DNA from 4 places in the Vreelandella sp. EE27 genome. Region 2 is predicted to be linked to each of the others. Evidence: predicted binding sites of a transcription regulator. Region 2 holds the regulator's gene; each other region holds the start of a gene.
What was found. Region 2 encodes sigma-54, which starts transcription at its own class of promoters, with help from an activator protein. Its sites were predicted from a motif close to TGGCACNNNNNTTGCTNT; they were not measured.

Region 1 (4,194 bases), 2.0 Mb from region 2:
GCAAAGTTGGCACGCTACATGCTTATTAAACGGCAACGGCTGGCGTCGTAGGCAAACGCCTCACAGCGTGCTACAACGATAGTCGGTTTATTTTAATCGCTGGTCACGGGGCCTGGTTTGAAACTCGCCCCAATGCGAATACACAACAAAGGCGTGCTATACGCTCGCGGCGTATCAACGGTTTTGTTCAACAATACGTTTAATAGATCGCTTAACAGTACACGCTTTAAGCCACGCTCATACCGGAGACGGAGAACAGTATGTCAGCCAAGACGCTCGCGCTAATCGAAGAAAATGAAGTCAAATGGGTAGACCTGCGTTTCACCGATACGCGCGGTAAAGAGCAGCACGTCACCGTACCGGCACGGGACGTGGACGAAGAGTTTTTTGAAAACGGTCAGATGTTCGATGGCTCCTCCATCGAAGGCTGGAAGGGCATCAACGAATCCGACATGATTCTGCGCCCGGAAGACGGCACCGGCTTTCTCGACCCCTTCACCGAAGATGCCACGCTGATTTTGCGTTGCGACATCATCGAGCCGGCCACCATGCAGGGTTACGATCGCGACCCGCGCTCCATCGCCAAGCGTGCCGAAGCCTATCTCGAGTCCACCGGCCTTGGCGACACCGCGTTTTTCGGCCCGGAACCCGAGTTCTTCATCTTCGACGAAGTACACTGGAAGACCGACATCCAAGGCTCCATGTACAAGATCTCCTCGGAAGAGGGCGCCTGGGCGACCGATAGCCAGATCGAAGGCGGCAACCTGGGCCACCGCCCGCGTGTGAAAGGCGGCTATTTCCCGGTTCCGCCGGTGGACAGCTTCCACGACATTCGTGGCGCAATGTGTAACACCCTTGAAGCGATCGGCCAGAGCGTCGAAGTGCATCACCACGAAGTGGCGAACGCCGGTCAGAACGAAATCGGCGTCAAGTTCAACACCCTGGTGAAGAAGGCCGACGAAGTTCAGGAAATGAAGTACGTGATCCACAACGTGGCCCACGCCTACGGCAAAACCGCGACTTTCATGCCCAAGCCCCTGGTTGGCGATAACGGCTCCGGCATGCACGTTCACCAGTCGTTCTGGAAAGATGGTGCCAACCAGTTCGCCGGCGACGAGTACGCGGGCCTTTCCGAAATGGCGCTTTACTACATTGGCGGCATCATCAAGCACGCCCGTGCCCTGAACGCCTTCACCAACGCCTCGACCAACTCCTACAAGCGTCTGGTGCCGGGTTTCGAAGCGCCGGTCATGCTGGCCTACAGTGCGCGTAACCGCAGTGCGTCGATCCGTATTCCGTACACGGCTAGCCCCAAAGGCAAGCGTGTCGAAACGCGCTTCCCCGACCCGACCGCCAACCCTTACCTTGCGTTCGCGGCCATGCTGATGGCGGGTATCGACGGCATCAAGAACAAGATCCATCCTGGCGACGCCATGGACAAGAACCTGTACGACCTGCCGCCGGAAGAAGGCAAGGCCGTACCGACCGTGGCCTCGAGCCTCGACCAGGCGCTGGAAGCCCTCGACGCCGACCGCACCTTCCTGACCGAAGGCGGTGTGTTTACCGACGAAATGATCGACGCCTACATCGAGCTCAAGATGGAAGAAGTCACGCGCATGCGTATGGCGACGCACCCGGTCGAGTTCGACCTGTACTACAGCTGCTAAGCTCTAACGTTAGGGGCACCCTTGAGGTGTTACTGACTCAAAACCCCGCCTCGGCGGGGTTTTTTTATGGGGAAGACTATGGGCATGCGTGTCATTGGCATGGCGAAGTACGCGCGCCTGGCGGCGTTGCTGTTGGGGCTTTCGCTGACGGCGGGAAAGCTCCAGGCGCAAACGGTGTACCGCGTGGTGGATGAAAGCGGCCGGGTCACTTATACCGACAACCCGGAGCGCGGCGGCGAGGCGATCACGCTGGCGCCGCTGCCCGGGGTCGAGCGGACGCCGCCGCCCCCCTCTTCGAGTCCGGCAAGGACCCGGCCCGGCCAGCCCTTTATGCCCTACGACCGGTTCGTGATCGCCAACCCTTCGGCCGAGGCGCTGATTCGCGATGCCATGACCCCGGTCGAGGTGTACGTTGAGCCGGCGCTGCGCGACGACCATCAAATAAGACTTCTGGTGAACGGCGAGGTCAGCCAGTCGGCGCTGCACAGCGACGCGTTTTGGTTGACCGGCTTGCCGCAAGGTCACCACCGGCTTCAAGCCGAGCTGCTCGATAGCCAGGGGCGCGTTCAGCATCGCACTGACGCGGTGAGTATTACCGTCGCGCCGCGCTAATATGCACTAAAATGGTGCGAATGCGCGGCGTTAACCGGGCGGCGCTGCGCTATTAAACGCCGCGTTGCGCCGCCTGGATGCGTTAAAGCCGTGCATGACAGCGCTAGCGCCCAATTGGCGCGCTTTTTGCAATTCCTCTTAAAACATCACACAGACATTGCACCACACGATGATCAAGCCACGCGAATTCTTAGGGGGCTCCTCAGGACACGCCATGTATCAGCGTTTACTCGAACACCTCACCACCGCAGTGCTGCTGCTGGACGGTGAACTGCGCGTCTGCTGGATGAACCCGGCCGCCGAAGCGCTACTGGCGGTCAGCATTAGCCGCGTCAAGGGCATGAGTCTGGATACGCTGCTGGGCTGTGGCGAAAGTATCGATAATGTATTGGCCAAGGCGCGCGACGCCTTTCACCCTTATACCCAGCGCGAGGCGCGCATTACCCCGCTCAACGGCGAGCCACTCACCGTGGACTACACCGTCACGCCGCTCTCGCCCGGCGAGCTTTTACTCGAAGTGGAGCCGCGGGACCGGCTAATGCAGATCTCCCGGGAGGAGGCGCTAACCACCCGCCAGGAAACCATCAAGGTGCTGGCCCGGGGCCTGGCTCACGAGGTGAAAAACCCGCTGGGCGGTATTCGCGGCGCGGCCCAGCTTCTCGAGCGCGACCTCGACGACCCGGCGCTTCGCGAATATACCCATATCATCGTTCAAGAGGTCGACCGGCTAAAAGACCTGGTCGACTCCATGCTCGGCCCTCATCACATTACCCGGCACGCGCCGGTCAATATTCACAAGGTGCTCGAGCGCGTGCGCACGCTGCTGCTCGCCGAGCATCCCGATGTGGTCATCTCGCGGGATTACGACCCCAGCTTGCCGGATCTTTCCGGTGACGAATCCCAAATGATACAGGCGGTGCTGAACGTGGCGCGCAACGCCGTCCAGGCCATGAACGAAGCCGAGACGCCCTCCCCGGAGCTGATTCTGCGTACCCGCGCCAAGCGCCAGTTCACCCTGGGCGCGGAGCGCCATCGGCTGGTGAGCGAAGTGGGTCTGATCGATAACGGCCCGGGTATTCCCGAGGCCCTACGCGCGACGCTCTTTTACCCCATGGTCTCCGGGCGCGCCGAAGGCAGCGGCCTGGGGCTCTCCATTGCTCAGTCGATTCTGCATCAACATCAGGGATTGATCGAATGCGACTCACACCCCGGACGTACCGAATTTCGTCTGTTAATTCCGTTGGTCAATAACATTACCGGAGACGCGTCATGACTGAGGCGACACAAACCGATGTTTCACGGGTGGTCATCGTCGATGACGACCGCGCTATCCGTTGGGTGCTGGAGCGCGCCCTGGCGCAGCCGGATCTTGACGTCGAGTGTATCGAGCGCGCCGATACCGCCCTTGACCGGCTCTTGAGCGACCCGCCGGATGTGCTGGTCACCGATATTCGCATGCCGGGGATCGACGGGCTGGATTTGCTCTCGCGCGTGCGCGAGGCGCATCCGGATCTACCGGTCATCGTCATGACCGCCCACTCGGATTTGGACAGCGCCGTGGCCTCCTATCAGGGCGGGGCTTTCGAGTACCTGCCCAAGCCTTTCGACGTGGACGAAGCGCTGGCACTGGTGCGTCGTGCGGTCGCCCACGCTCGCGAGCGTCAGCGCCCGGTCAGCGTGCCGGAAGGCCTCAACGCCGAGATCATCGGCGAGGCGCCGGCCATGCAAGAGGTGTTTCGCGCCATCGGGCGGCTGTCGCACTCGCACATTACGGTGTTGATCAACGGCGAGTCCGGTACCGGTAAGGAGCGCGTTGCCCAGGCACTTCATCAGCACAGCCCCCGCGCCGGTCACCCGTTTATCGCGCTGAACATGGCGGCGATTCCGAAGGATCTCATCGAGTCCGAACTGTTTG
Region 2 (4,194 bases):
TTACGTACCGCGCTACTGGTACTGGCCCTGCCTTTGAGCGCCGCCGCCCAGACAAGCCAGGCCCCCGTCGAAGTCGAAGCCGACCGGCTCGATCTTGATCAGCGCGCGGGTACTGCCGTCTACTCCGGTAATGTGGATATCCGCCAGGGGGAAATGCAGATTACCGGCGACCGGGTCGAAATCTCGCGCAACGACGCCGGCGAGCTTTCCCAGGCTGTGGCCACCGGCGAGCGCGCCTACCTTCGCAACCAGCTCGAAAACGACGAAGGCCCGATGGAGGGATGGGCGCGGCGCATCGTCTACCACGTCAGCGAACGGCGCATCGAGCTTATCGACCAGGCCGAACTCCACCAGCGGGCCGACCGCTTTCAGGGCGGGCGTCTCGAGTACTTCATCGACCGCGAAGTGGTTCAGGCGCGCTCAGACGTTAGCGGTAGCGACAACCAGCGCATCCGCATGACGCTACAGCCCGCGCAATAGGAGAATGACCGTGTCGAGCACGCAATCTGGGGCGGTCAAAACGCTTCACGCCCGCCACCTCGCCAAAAGCTACAAGCGCCGCCGGGTGGTAAAAGACATCAACCTGGAGATCACCCAAGGCAGCGTGGTGGGCCTACTCGGGCCCAACGGGGCGGGCAAGACCACCTCGTTTTACATGATCGTAGGCCTGGTCAAGGCCGATGCCGGTACGGTGGGGATCGACGAGCGCGACCTGACTCGGGCACCGATGCACGAACGCGCCACCGCCGGCATCGGTTACCTCCCCCAAGAGGCATCGATTTTTCGCAAGCTGTCGGTGGCCGATAACATCTTGGCGATTCTGGAAACGCGCAAGGAGCTGGACCGCCGCGGCCGGGAAGCGCGCCTGGAGCAATTGCTCGACGATTTCCACATTACCCATATCCGCGACAACTTAGGCATGAGCCTTTCCGGCGGCGAGCGCCGCCGCGTGGAGATTGCCCGCTCGCTTGCCACCGACCCCGCGTTCATTTTGCTCGACGAACCCTTCGCCGGGGTCGATCCGATCTCGGTCGGCGAGATCAAGTCGATCATCCTGGCTCTCAAGGCACGCCACATCGGAGTGCTGATCACCGACCATAACGTGCGCGAGACGCTGGATATTTGCGATATCGCCTATATCGTGGGTGACGGCCACATCATCGCAAGCGGCGACTCAACCGCCATTTTGAATAACCAGAAGGTTCGTGAGGTCTACCTGGGCGCCGATTTCCGCCTCTAAACCATCGCCAATCCTAAAGTTCCGTGTAGTGGCATATTTATTGCACTTGCGCCGGACCCCAACTCGCACTAGGGTGGAGCTTTACGAGTAACGAGTGGTTCTTCAATGGTCATGAAAGCCTCTTTACAGCTGCGGGTCGGCACGCAGCTGACCATGACGCCTCAACTGCAGCAGGCCATTGCCCTGCTGCAGCTCTCCACCCTCGATCTTCGCCAGGAAATTCAGCAGGCGCTCGACGCCAACCCGCTGCTGGAGCAAGAGGACGAGTTTGGCGAAGAGAGCGTGACCGAGACCGCCGAAGCCGAATGGGAAGAGAGCATCCCCAGCGAACTCTCCATCGATAGCGAGTGGTCCGACACCTATCAGGACATGGCGGCCAGCGCCGGCAGCGAGGGGCCGGATTTCGAGCGCCAGGCGGCGGGCCAAAGCCTGCATGGCCATCTGCTCTGGCAGTTGGCCATGACCGACGCCAGTGAGCGCGAGTACGCCATTGCCGAAAGCCTGATCGACGCGCTGGACCCCAACGGCTACCTCACCCAGCCTCTCAACGATATTCGCGAAGGGCTCAAGGCCCAGGGGCTCGAAGGTTTGAGTCAGCGCGAGGTGGAAAACACGCTGATGCGTATGCAGCAGTTCGAACCCACCGGCGTTTTCGCCCGCGACCTGCGCGAATGCCTGATGCTCCAGCTCGCCACCCTGGCCGACGACACGCCGCTTCTGGTGCCCGCCAAACGCCTGGTGCGCCAGTTTCTCGAAGCCCTCGGAAAGGACGACCTGCGCCTTTTGAAGCGCCGCCTGGGGCTCGACGACGAGCAGCTCGATGACGTCATCGGGCTGATCAGAAGCCTCGACCCGCGCCCGGGCAGCGCATATGGCGTCACCAACGAAAGCTACATCACCCCGGATCTGGTGGTGCGCCACGATAACGAAGGCTGGCACCTCGAGCTCAACCCCGAAGCGCTTCCACGGCTGCGCGTCCAGCCGGACTACGCAAGCCTGATCAAGCGAGCGGACAAGAGCCAGGACAACCAGTTTTTAAAAGAGCACCTGCAAGAGGCGCGCTGGCTGATCAAGAGCCTGTCGAGTCGCAACGATACCCTGTTGCGCGTCGGTCGCGAGATCATCGCTCGCCAGCTGGGCTTTTTGGAGCGCGGCGAAGAGGCCATGAAACCCTTGATACTCGCCGATATCGCCGAGGCCGTGGAGATGCACGAATCGACGATTTCACGGGTGACGACGCAAAAATACATTCACACCCCCCGCGGCGTATTCGAGCTCAAGTACTTCTTCTCGAGCCAGGTGAGCGGTCATGACGGCAACGACAGCCACTCGAGTACCGCGATCCGTGCCCGGTTGAAAAAACTGATTCAAGAAGAGACGCCGGGCAAGCCGCTCTCGGACAGCCGCCTTGTGTCGCTATTGGAAGATGGCGGCATTAGCGTAGCGCGGCGCACGGTGGCAAAATACCGCGAAGCCATGGGGATTCCCTCCTCCAGCGAACGGCGGCGTTTGCGTTAAAAAGTGAAACTGGCCGCCGGGGCTTTGCAATGGTAGAAAAAGGGTTACAATCAAAGGACAGTCCTGGATTAGGAGTACGTCGATGCAAGTCAACATTACGGGCCATCACCTGGAACTGACCGACGCTCTGCGCGATTACGTTAACGAAAAACTCGAACGTATCGAGCGTCACTACGACAACATCACTACCGTTCATGTCACGCTTTCCATCGAGAAAGAGCGTCAGCAGGCCGCCTGCACCCTCCACGCGGCCGGCGCCGATTTGCACGCCGAAGCCCAGGACAACGACATGTACGCCGCCATTGACGCGCTGGCCGACAAGGTCGATCGCCAACTCGTAAAACACAAGGAAAAAGCACAAGCTCGCGCCCAGGGCGCTGGCGTGCGTTAAATCGATGACCCTGGAAACCATACTCCCCCCGGAGCGCGTGCTGTTCGACGTCCCCGGGGGCAGCAAAAAGCGCGTGCTGGAGTTCTTCAGCACCTTCATCGCCCAAAATACGCCCAGCCTGGATAGCCAGGAAGTGTTCAGCCGTTTGATCGGCCGCGAGCGACTAGGCAGTACCGGCATTGGGAATGGGGTCGCGATTCCCCACGCCCGCAGCCCTCACTGCAGCGCTCCTATCGCCGGCTTTTTAAAGCTTGCCGAACCGGTGGATTTCGACGCTATCGACGGCGACCCGGTGGACCTGGTGTTTGTACTGCTGGTGCCGGAAGAGGCCGACGACACCCACCTTGCGCTGTTGGGTCAGGTCGCCACCATCATGAATGACGTCGCCACCCGCGCACAGTTTCGCAAATGCGAGAGCCAGCGCGAGCTTTTGGAGATCGTCACCGCCAAAATTCGCGAGCAAACGGGCAGCTAGAACCAGGCCCTACCCACCCAGCCCTACAGACCGAAGAGAAACACTATGCAACTGGTGATTATCAGCGGCCGCTCCGGGTCGGGAAAGTCCATTGCGCTTCAGGCGCTGGAGGACCTGGGCTACTACGCCATCGACAACCTGCCGGCCATGCTGCTGGGTTCACTGGTCGATGAGCTAAGACAGCAAGGCGAGCGCACGCACCTGGCGGTGAGTATCGATGCGCGCAACCTGCCCACGGCCCTGGAGCGCTTTCCGGCCCTGCTTCAGGACATCAAATCCGGCAGTACCCGGGTGCAGGTGATTTATCTGACCACCGACGCCCGGATTTTGCTCGAGCGCTATTCGGCCACGCGCCGGCGCCACCCGCTGACCCGGGACAGCGGGATGACCCTCGAAGAAGCGATCGCCAAGGAGGAAGAGACGCTTTTTGGCATCCGCGAGCTGGCGGATCTGATGATCGACACCTCGCGGCTGACGGTGCACGATTTGCGCGGACGGATCACCGAGCAGCTTTGCCATCAGCGCCAGAGCCAGCTCACCCTGACGCTCGAGTCGTTTGGCTACAAGCGG
Region 3 (4,194 bases), 1.8 Mb from region 2:
GCGGCGATGCTCAACGGCTTTCGCATCGTCGAGGAGATGAAAGATGGCCTGTCGCGCTGGATGGCAGAGAAAGGGTATGACTCCATCGAGGCGTTTTCGCGCAAGGCGATCCCGCAGACCACCGACTGGAAGCACCTGGACATCAACTTCCAGACCATCGCCCACATCGACCAGGATCTTTGCATCGAGTGCGGGCGCTGCTATATCGCCTGCGAGGACACCTCGCACCAGTCGATCGCCAAGCTCGCCGAGCCCGACGGCTCGCGCCGTTACGAAATCATCGAACAGGAGTGCGTGGGTTGTAACCTCTGTCAGATCACCTGCCCGGTAGAGAACTGCATCACCATGGTCCCCCAGGACACCGGCAAGCCCTTCCTGGCCTGGGACCACGACCCGCGCAACCCCTTCAAGGCCGCTGGCTAATCGCCTTCAGCGCCCTGCGGGGCGCTTTTTTTGGGCTCGGCGACCATCACGTAATCCGCCCCGTGGCTGAGCCCGCCGTCGATCTCGATATGCTCAAGCGCCCGGCGCTCCAGGTCGTCGACGTGCTCGAGCATCGCCCGGGCCAGCTTGCGATCGGCAATGGTCGCCATGCGCTGGCGGCACATCTTCATCTGCCCCTCGACGAATTTCCTGGCGTAGCGAATCGGGAAGCGTTTGGTCTCGATGACCTCGAAGCCGGCACGCGCAAGCTGACGCTCGACCCAGCTAATCGGGTACTCGCGGTAGGTGCGCTCGCCGGCAAGCAAAAGGCAGGCGTCGCGCAGCCGGCCGATCTCCACCACCAGCTTGCCCGATGCCGTGGTGGCATCGAAGGGCACGTAGGGCTCGAGGCCGACCAGGTAAAGGCGCTTTTTGGTGAGCGCACATAGCCTTGGGAAAAGCTCGTCCTGCCAGTAAGGGGCGAAGCCGTCGATGGCGCCGAGCAGGTAATCCGCCAGCACGGTGTCGAAGCGCTCCTCTTCCAGAAAGCGCGGGTCTTGCCAGTTGCCCAGTACCAAACGGTCCTGGTCGCGTTTTTTGCCCGCCACCGCGCGCTCGACGCTTTGCGCCATGCCGCCGGCACCGGTGACCGCCGTCCAGCTCTCGGTGTTCAAAGCGCTGACCCAGCCAATCGAGTTGACCCCGGTCCCGGCGTCCAGAAAGTGGCCCCAGGGGCGCTCGCCCTGAAGCGCCTCGATGTGCTCGAAAAGTAGTGAGGCCACGTGCCCCTCCCAAAACTGGTTGCCCTTTTTAATGGCCGAACGAGGCCATTTATTTAATTACATTATAACATATCAAATAAAACCATTAACCGCGAGCTCCCCGAGGCGCTCGCGAATTCAATGAATTAGCGTGACAGTCTCAGACTAATTTGCCATTATGATAATCGATCTCATATAAAACACTTTCTCAAAAAGGAGACATCATGAAAAAAATGCCCCTCAACAACGCCGCCCTGAAGACACCGGTCATCACGGCGTCGCTGCTCGCGGCCGCCATGAGCGCTTCCGCCCACGCGGATGAGCGCTTCGCCGTTTTCGATCTGGGTAGCCTGGACACCCTGGACGCGCTGGGCGCAAGCGACCAGGTCGTGGGCCTGCCCAAGCAGGTGCTGCCGGACTACCTTGCTCACTTCGACGCCGACGAGTACACCGACCTGGGCGGGCTAAAAAGCCCGGATCTCGAGGTGCTCAAACAGAGCGAACCGACGCTGATCGTTTACACCGGCCGCCAAAACGAGTCGAAAGCAGAGTTCGAAGAGCTCGCGCCGCTGTTCGATGCCGGTATTAGCGGTGACGACTACCTGGCCGCCTTCGACGACAACGTCCGTACTCTGGCCGAGCACGCCGGCGTCGAAGAGCAAGCCGAAACCTCGCTGGAAACGCTACACAGCGAAATCGAAAACCAGCGCGAAGCGCTCGAGGACGCTCCCCGCACCCTGGTGATCATGCACAACGACGGCAGCTACTCGCTGAACGAAAACCCGGTGGTCCACGAGGTGCTGGGGGTCGCGACCCAGGACATCCCCGAGAGCGCCGAACGACGCACGTTTGGCGAGCGCACCTTCGTCACGCTAACCCCCGAAACCATCGCCGAGATCGACCCCGAGCGCCTGTTGGTCGTCGACCGTAGCGCCGCCATCGGCCAGGAGCCGCTGGATGCGGACGAACTGCGCCAGCAGCTCGCGGACGCCGGTGCCGACAATGCCGAGGTGGCACTGCTCTCGCCGGAACTTTGGTATCTTTCCGGCGGCGGCCTGCAAAGCCTGACGCTACAGATCGAAGAAGTGGTCAGCGCACTAGCAACCCAGCCGTAACGCCCCTTGGGTACGCAAGCCCCTCCCACCTGGTGGGCAGGGGCTTTTTTATGGAAGTAACCTGGGCGACACCTGGCGTCAAACCATTAAGCCCCTGTTCTGGCACTATTATTGCTTATTGTTAGTACTACGTTGCGAACAATTACGTTGCTAACCATGAGGCCACGCCCGTGCAAACTTCCGACTATCCCCTAAAAGAGGTACCCCAAAGCGCTCGCAAGGGGCTTTTATCCACATCGGTGGTCCTGCTCGGGTTCACCTTCTTCACCGCCACCATGTGGGCCGGCGGCTCGCTGGGCCAGGCGTTTCCCATCGGCCAGCTTTTATGGATCATTCTGGCGGGCAATTTGCTACTCGGCACCTACGCCGCGGCCCTTGGCTATATCGCCTGCAAAAGCGGCTTGAACGCCGTATTGATGGGACGCTTCTGCTTTGGCGAAAAAGGCAGCAAGCTGTCGGATTTCATCCTCGGCTTTACCCAGATCGGCTGGTACGCCTGGGGCACCGCGACCATTGCGGTAGTGCTGGTACGCACCACGGGGATGCCCGAATGGATGGAAAGCCCCTTAATGGTGCTTTTTGGCTTCGGCTTTTGCATCACGGCGATGATTGGTTACCGCGGTATGGACTGGCTTTCGCGTTTTGCCGTGCCGGCGATGATGCTGTTCATCGTGATCAGCCTGTTCACCGGCCTGGTGGACGTGGGCGGCCTGGCCGGACTTGGCCAGCAAACGCCCACCGAGAGCATGAGCGTGGCCGCGGCGGTCACGGTGATCATCGGCACGTTTATTAGCGGTGGCACTCAGGCCACCAACTGGAGCCGCTTCGCCAAAAGCCCGCGTATTGCGGTCATCGCTACGCTGGCAGCCTTTCTTGTCGGCAACGGCCTGATGGTGCTGACCGGCGCGCTCGGCGCGATGATCTACCAGCAGGCGGATATCGTCGACGTGCTCATCGCCCAGGGCTTCGTCTCCATGGCGGTGCTGATGCTGTTTCTCAACATCTGGACCACCCAGGACAACACCATCTACAACTTTGCCGTAGCCGGCTGTAACCTGCTGCGCACTAAACGCCGCCGGCTGGTCACGGTGGCCGGCGCGGCCATCGGTACCGTACTCGCGGTGGGCGGTATGTATAACCTGCTGATTCCCTTTTTGGTGTTGCTGGGTACGTTCATCCCGCCGATGGGCGGGGTCATCATGGCGGATTTTTGGCTGAAACATAAAGGCCGTTACCCGGCGCTGGACACCGCGCGACTTCCCGACTTCAACCGCCGAGGCCTGGCCGCCTACGCGCTCGGCGCGGGCGCGGCCTACTTTTCGCCGCTGCTGCCCCCGTTGGTGGGAGTGCTGGCCGCTGCGCTAAGCTACGCCGTACTGCTTCGCCTGAACCAGGCTTCTTCAACCGCCCCCTCACCCGCTACCGCTACCGCTAAACAATAAGTGAGCTTCCCATGGATATCGTCAACGCCCGCCTGCGCCACCGCTCCGAGCTTTTTCATCTTACGATCGAGGACGGCGTATTTAGCGCCATTACTGCCCAGGACGGGCACAATCAGGCGACACCAGAACAAACCGATGCCAAAGGCCAACTGGTCTGCGCGCCTTTCATCGAACCCCATATTCACCTGGACGCCGCGCTGACCGCCGGCGAGCCTGCCTGGAACGAGAGCGGCACGCTGTTCGAAGGCATCGAGCGCTGGGGCGAGCGCAAGCCGCTGCTCTCGGAAAACGATATTCGCGAGCGCGTATATAAAACGCTGAACCTGCTGATCGGCAACGGCGTGCAGTTCGTGCGCACCCACGCCGACACCAGCGACCCGAGCCTGGTCGGCCTGCGCACGCTATGTAAACTGCGCGACGAATTGAAGGACAAGATCGAGATTCAGGTGGTGG
Region 4 (4,194 bases), 1.7 Mb from region 2:
GTCACCGGCCACCAAAGGCAGTAGATTCATCGCGGGGCTTCCTATGAAACTGGCGGCGAAGGCGCTCGCCGGCTGGTTGTAGAGCGCATCCGGCGTGGCGTCCTGAACGATGCGGCCGTGCTGCATCAGGATGACCCGGTCGCCCATGCTCATCGCCTCGACCTGGTCGTGGGTGACGTAGATCACCGTCATTTTCAGGCGGCTTTGCAGCGTCTTGATCTCGCGGCGCATGTCGCTACGCAGGCGGGCGTCCAGGTTGGAGAGCGGCTCGTCCATCAAACAAATCGGGTGCTCGGAGATGATCGCCCGGGCGAGCGCCACCCGCTGGCGCTGGCCACCAGAGAGTTTTGCGGGCTTGCGGTCGAGATAAGCGGTCAAATCGACGAGCTCTGCGACCTGCTCGAGCCGGGCCTGGCGCTCGGCTTTAGCGACGCGGCGACTCTTGAGGCCGAAGACGATGTTCTCCGCCACGCTCAGGTGGGGAAACAGCGCGTAGGACTGAAACACCATGGAAAGGCCGCGATCCCCCGGCGGCAATCGCGTCACGTCGCGCTCGCCGATATGAATCTCGCCCTGGGAGGCGTCCTCGAGCCCGGCGATCATGCGAAGCGTGGTGGATTTTCCGCAGCCGGAAGGGCCTAGCAGAATGACGAACTGGCCCGGGGTGACGTCAAAGGAGACGTTGTCGACGGCGGTGGTCGCGTCCCAACGTTTGGTAACACCTTCCAGGCGGATACGCGATTGGCTCATGACTCGATACTCGTTCGAAACGGTATGACGATGGTCAATCACTCTGCGTCAAAGGTGTTGCGGTTGTGTGACACTCCGGGGTGGGCGTAGGTCAGCCGTTGGCCGCAAGGCCGTAGCGCTTTAGTTTGCGCACGACGCTCGATTGGCTGATGCCTAGCCGTTTGGCGATGGCGTAGGTGCTGGTGTGGGTTTTGCAAAGCCCTTCGAGAAGCTCGCCTTCCAGGCGCGCCAGATAGTCCGGCAGGGTTTCGTCGGCCTCCAGCGGCGCGCTTTGCGCCGCCAGGGGCGAGGGGGCGTCCTGGGCGGCGGTGGGTCGAGGTGAAAGCCCGACCCGATCGATCTGATCAGAGGCGCTCGAAAGCCAGGCACGCTCCAGCCAATTTTCGAGCTCGCGCACGTTGCCCGGCCAGTCGCTTCCCATTAGCGTCGACCAGACGTAATTGCCCAGAAATTTCTGCCGCCCGTAGTGGGCGTTCAGCCGCGCCAGGCACGCTTCGGCAAGGCCGGGGATATCCTCGCGGCGTTCGCGAAGCGGAGGCAATGTCACGGGAATGACGTTGAGGCGATAGTAAAGATCCAGCCGGAAAGCGCCTTCCTGCACCCGGCGCGCCAGGTCCTGATTAGTGGCCACCACCAGGCGAAAATCCACCCGACGCGCGCGGGTGTCGCCCAGCCGGGTGAGCTTACCGTCCTGAATCACTTTCAAAAGCTTGGTCTGCATCAACAGCGGAAGCTCCCCGATCTCGTCGAGAAACAGCGTGCCGCCCTCGGCCTGCTCCAAAAGCCCGGCCTTGCCCTGGCGGGCGGCGCCGCTAAAGGCGCCGGGCTGGTAGCCAAACATCTCGGACTCGAACAGGTTTTCCGGAATGGCGGCGCAGTTGACCTCGATGAACGCGCCTTCACCCCGCGCGCTCCAGCGGTGGAGCTGCCGGGCGAAAGCGGTCTTGCCCACGCCGGACTCGCCCAGCATCAGCACGTTGGCACTCGAGGGCGCAACGCGTTTAAGCAGACGCGCCACCTCGCGCATCGCGGGGCTTCGCACCTGTAGGTGCTCCAAAGCGCTATCCAGCGCGCGGTCGTCGGGGGTCGCGCCGTTGCGGTCGCGCTTGATGTGTTCGTTGAAGCGCTTTTGCAGCAGCGCGTACTCGTCCTGAAGAAGCTGTAGGTCGGTTAAATCCCGGGAGCGGCTGATGATGCGCTCGAGCTTGCCGTTCACCAGCACCGGATGCGCCTCGGCGATCACCCGCCGCCCGGTGCCGGTGGTTTGCATCAGCTGAGCAGCGCGGTGAGTACGCATGACCTCCAGGCTGATCGAGGGCTTGAGGGTGCCGTTTTGTTCGAGGGTTTTGACGTTGCTGCCGAGCAGTTCATCCCGCGACATGCCGTACACCGCCTCGACCCCGGGGCTGATATCCAGTACCTGGCCGCTTGCGCTGACGATGAAGAAGTGGTCGTTGGCGGTTTCCACGATGGTGTTGAGCACGTGCCGATCGATATCTTCCACCCGGTCTCCTTGTTTGAACCGAATATGACTTGGTCAATGCATATATGACTCAATGCTACGCCTTTATAAGTCATTTTTGCATCGATTGGGCTCCAAAAGCCCCGTTCAAGGGATTCCAGCGTTTGGCACGTTAAATGCAGTATCAAGGTAACGCGTAGCCAAAGAGGGCTTTTGAAAGCCCGTCTCGATAACGACAGGAGGTTTTAATGTCCGAGTTCAACCAGCCGCTGGGCGGTAACAGCGTGCCGCGCTTTGGCGGCCCGGCCACCATGATGCGCCTGCCCACCCAGGAAAGTGCCCAAGGGCTCGACGCGGCCTTCATCGGTATTCCCATGGATATCGGGACCTCCAACCGCCCCGGCACACGCATGGGCCCGCGCCAGATCCGCGATGAATCACGCATGCTGCGCCCCTACAACATGGCGACCCGCGCCGCGCCTTTTGAGTATCTGCAGGTGGCGGATATCGGCGACGTGCCGATCAACACCTTCCACCTGCCCAAGAGCGTCGACATCATCACGGCGTTCTTCGACGACGTGTTGCGCCACGACTGCGTGCCGCTGACCCTCGGTGGCGATCACACCATGACGCTGCCGATTCTGCGCGCCATGGCCAAAAAGCACGGCCCGGTGGGGCTGATTCATATCGACGCCCACGCGGACGTCAACGAGCACATGTTCGGCGAAGAGATCGCCCACGGCACGACCTTTCGCCGCGCTCAGGAAGAGGGGCTTCTGGCGAAAGAGAAGGTGGTGCAGATCGGCCTGCGCGGCACCGGTTACTCGGCCGAGGACTTCGACTGGTGCCGGGATCAGGGCTTTCGCGTCGTCCAGGCGGAGGCGTGCTGGTACCAGTCGCTTGCGCCTCTAATGGAGGAAGTACGCGCGCAGATAGGCGATACGCCGGTGTATATCAGCTTCGATATCGACGGGCTCGACCCCTCCGTGGCACCGGGCACCGGCACCGTGGAGATGGGCGGGCTCACCTCCCATCAGGGCCTGGAGATCGTGCGCGGGGCGGCGGGGCTCAATATCGTCGGCGGCGATCTGGTGGAAGTTTCACCACCCTACGACACCAGCGGCAATACCGCGCTGATGGGGGCCACGCTCTTGTACGAGATGCTCTGTGTGCTGCCGGGGGTCAAGCGGGGCGAGTAAGTGCCCGGCGCCGATGACGCTCGATTAAAACAATAGATAACAAAGGGAGGCTAAGCCTCCCACGCCGCCAGCCCACCTCCAATAAGCACTCTCAACAGGTGAACTCTATGTCTGAATCTCAAACGACACGCGACGAGGCTGCGTCAAACGGGCCCATCCCTCGAAGCCATTTGCTCAAGTTTCTGATTCCCTCAGTCATCGGCGTCTTGCTGTTTCTGGTGCCGTTTCAAACCGGGGAGTCGGTCAATATCGGCATGGGCATGATGGCCGATGGCTTACAGGCGCTGCTTGGTCAGGCGCTTCCCTTGATAGCCATGCTGGTGTTGTGCGTGTCGGTAGTGGTGACCCTGTACGTGAAGACGGCCAACCCGGCCTGGGCGCGTGGCGGCCACTTCGGCGATATGTTCAACGTCGGCCCGATCTGGGTGGCGCTGCGTATTCTGGGCGCCGTTTTCGTGGTGATGACCTACTTTCAGGTGGGGCCTGAGTTCGTCACCGCCTCGTTCACCGGCGGGGTGATGCTCGACGATTTGGCGCCGGTGCTGCTGACGTTTTTCTTCTTTGCCGCGATCTTGCTGCCGTTTCTGGTCGAGTTCGGCTTCATGGAGTTTATCGGAAGCCTGGTGCGCAAGCCGTTTCGGATCATCTTCAACCTGCCCGGGCGTAGCGCCATCGACGCCACGGCCTCCTGGATGGGCTCCGGCACCGTGGGCGTGCTGATTACGTCCCAGCAGTACGAGCAGGGCTTTTACAACGGCCGCGAGGCCTCGGTGATCGCCACCA

Region 1: the regulator sigma-54 is predicted to act here: its motif matches at 2,395-2,412, upstream of glnL (nitrogen regulation protein NR(II)).
Region 3: the regulator sigma-54 is predicted to act here: its motif matches at 2,400-2,417, upstream of codB (cytosine permease).
Region 4: the regulator sigma-54 is predicted to act here: its motif matches at 2,378-2,395, upstream of speB (agmatinase).

What each region holds. Positions count from the first base shown of each region.
Region 1 is NZ_OZ309109.1:234,177-238,370, forward strand. It holds gene glnA (glutamate--ammonia ligase) at 261-1,667, shown strand; gene ACWHVV_RS01150 (DUF4124 domain-containing protein) at 1,746-2,279, shown strand; gene glnL (nitrogen regulation protein NR(II)) at 2,494-3,552, shown strand; gene glnG (nitrogen regulation protein NR(I)) at 3,549-4,194, shown strand, end outside.
Region 2 is NZ_OZ309109.1:2,211,624-2,215,817, forward strand. It holds gene lptA (lipopolysaccharide transport periplasmic protein LptA) at 1-480, shown strand, start outside; gene lptB (LPS export ABC transporter ATP-binding protein) at 491-1,240, shown strand; gene ACWHVV_RS10650 (RNA polymerase factor sigma-54) at 1,346-2,758, shown strand; gene hpf (ribosome hibernation-promoting factor, HPF/YfiA family) at 2,841-3,149, shown strand; gene ACWHVV_RS10660 (PTS sugar transporter subunit IIA) at 3,154-3,624, shown strand; gene rapZ (RNase adapter RapZ) at 3,670-4,194, shown strand, end outside.
Region 3 is NZ_OZ309109.1:435,957-440,150, reverse strand. It holds gene preA (NAD-dependent dihydropyrimidine dehydrogenase subunit PreA) at 1-423, shown strand, start outside; gene ACWHVV_RS02130 (class I SAM-dependent methyltransferase) at 420-1,205, opposite strand; gene ACWHVV_RS02125 (ABC transporter substrate-binding protein) at 1,409-2,299, shown strand; gene codB (cytosine permease) at 2,470-3,741, shown strand; gene codA (cytosine deaminase) at 3,753-4,194, shown strand, end outside.
Region 4 is NZ_OZ309109.1:496,273-500,466, forward strand. It holds gene ACWHVV_RS02380 (ABC transporter ATP-binding protein) at 1-750, opposite strand, end outside; gene ACWHVV_RS02385 (sigma-54 interaction domain-containing protein) at 842-2,254, opposite strand; gene speB (agmatinase) at 2,461-3,411, shown strand; gene ACWHVV_RS02395 (YjiH family protein) at 3,519-4,194, shown strand, end outside.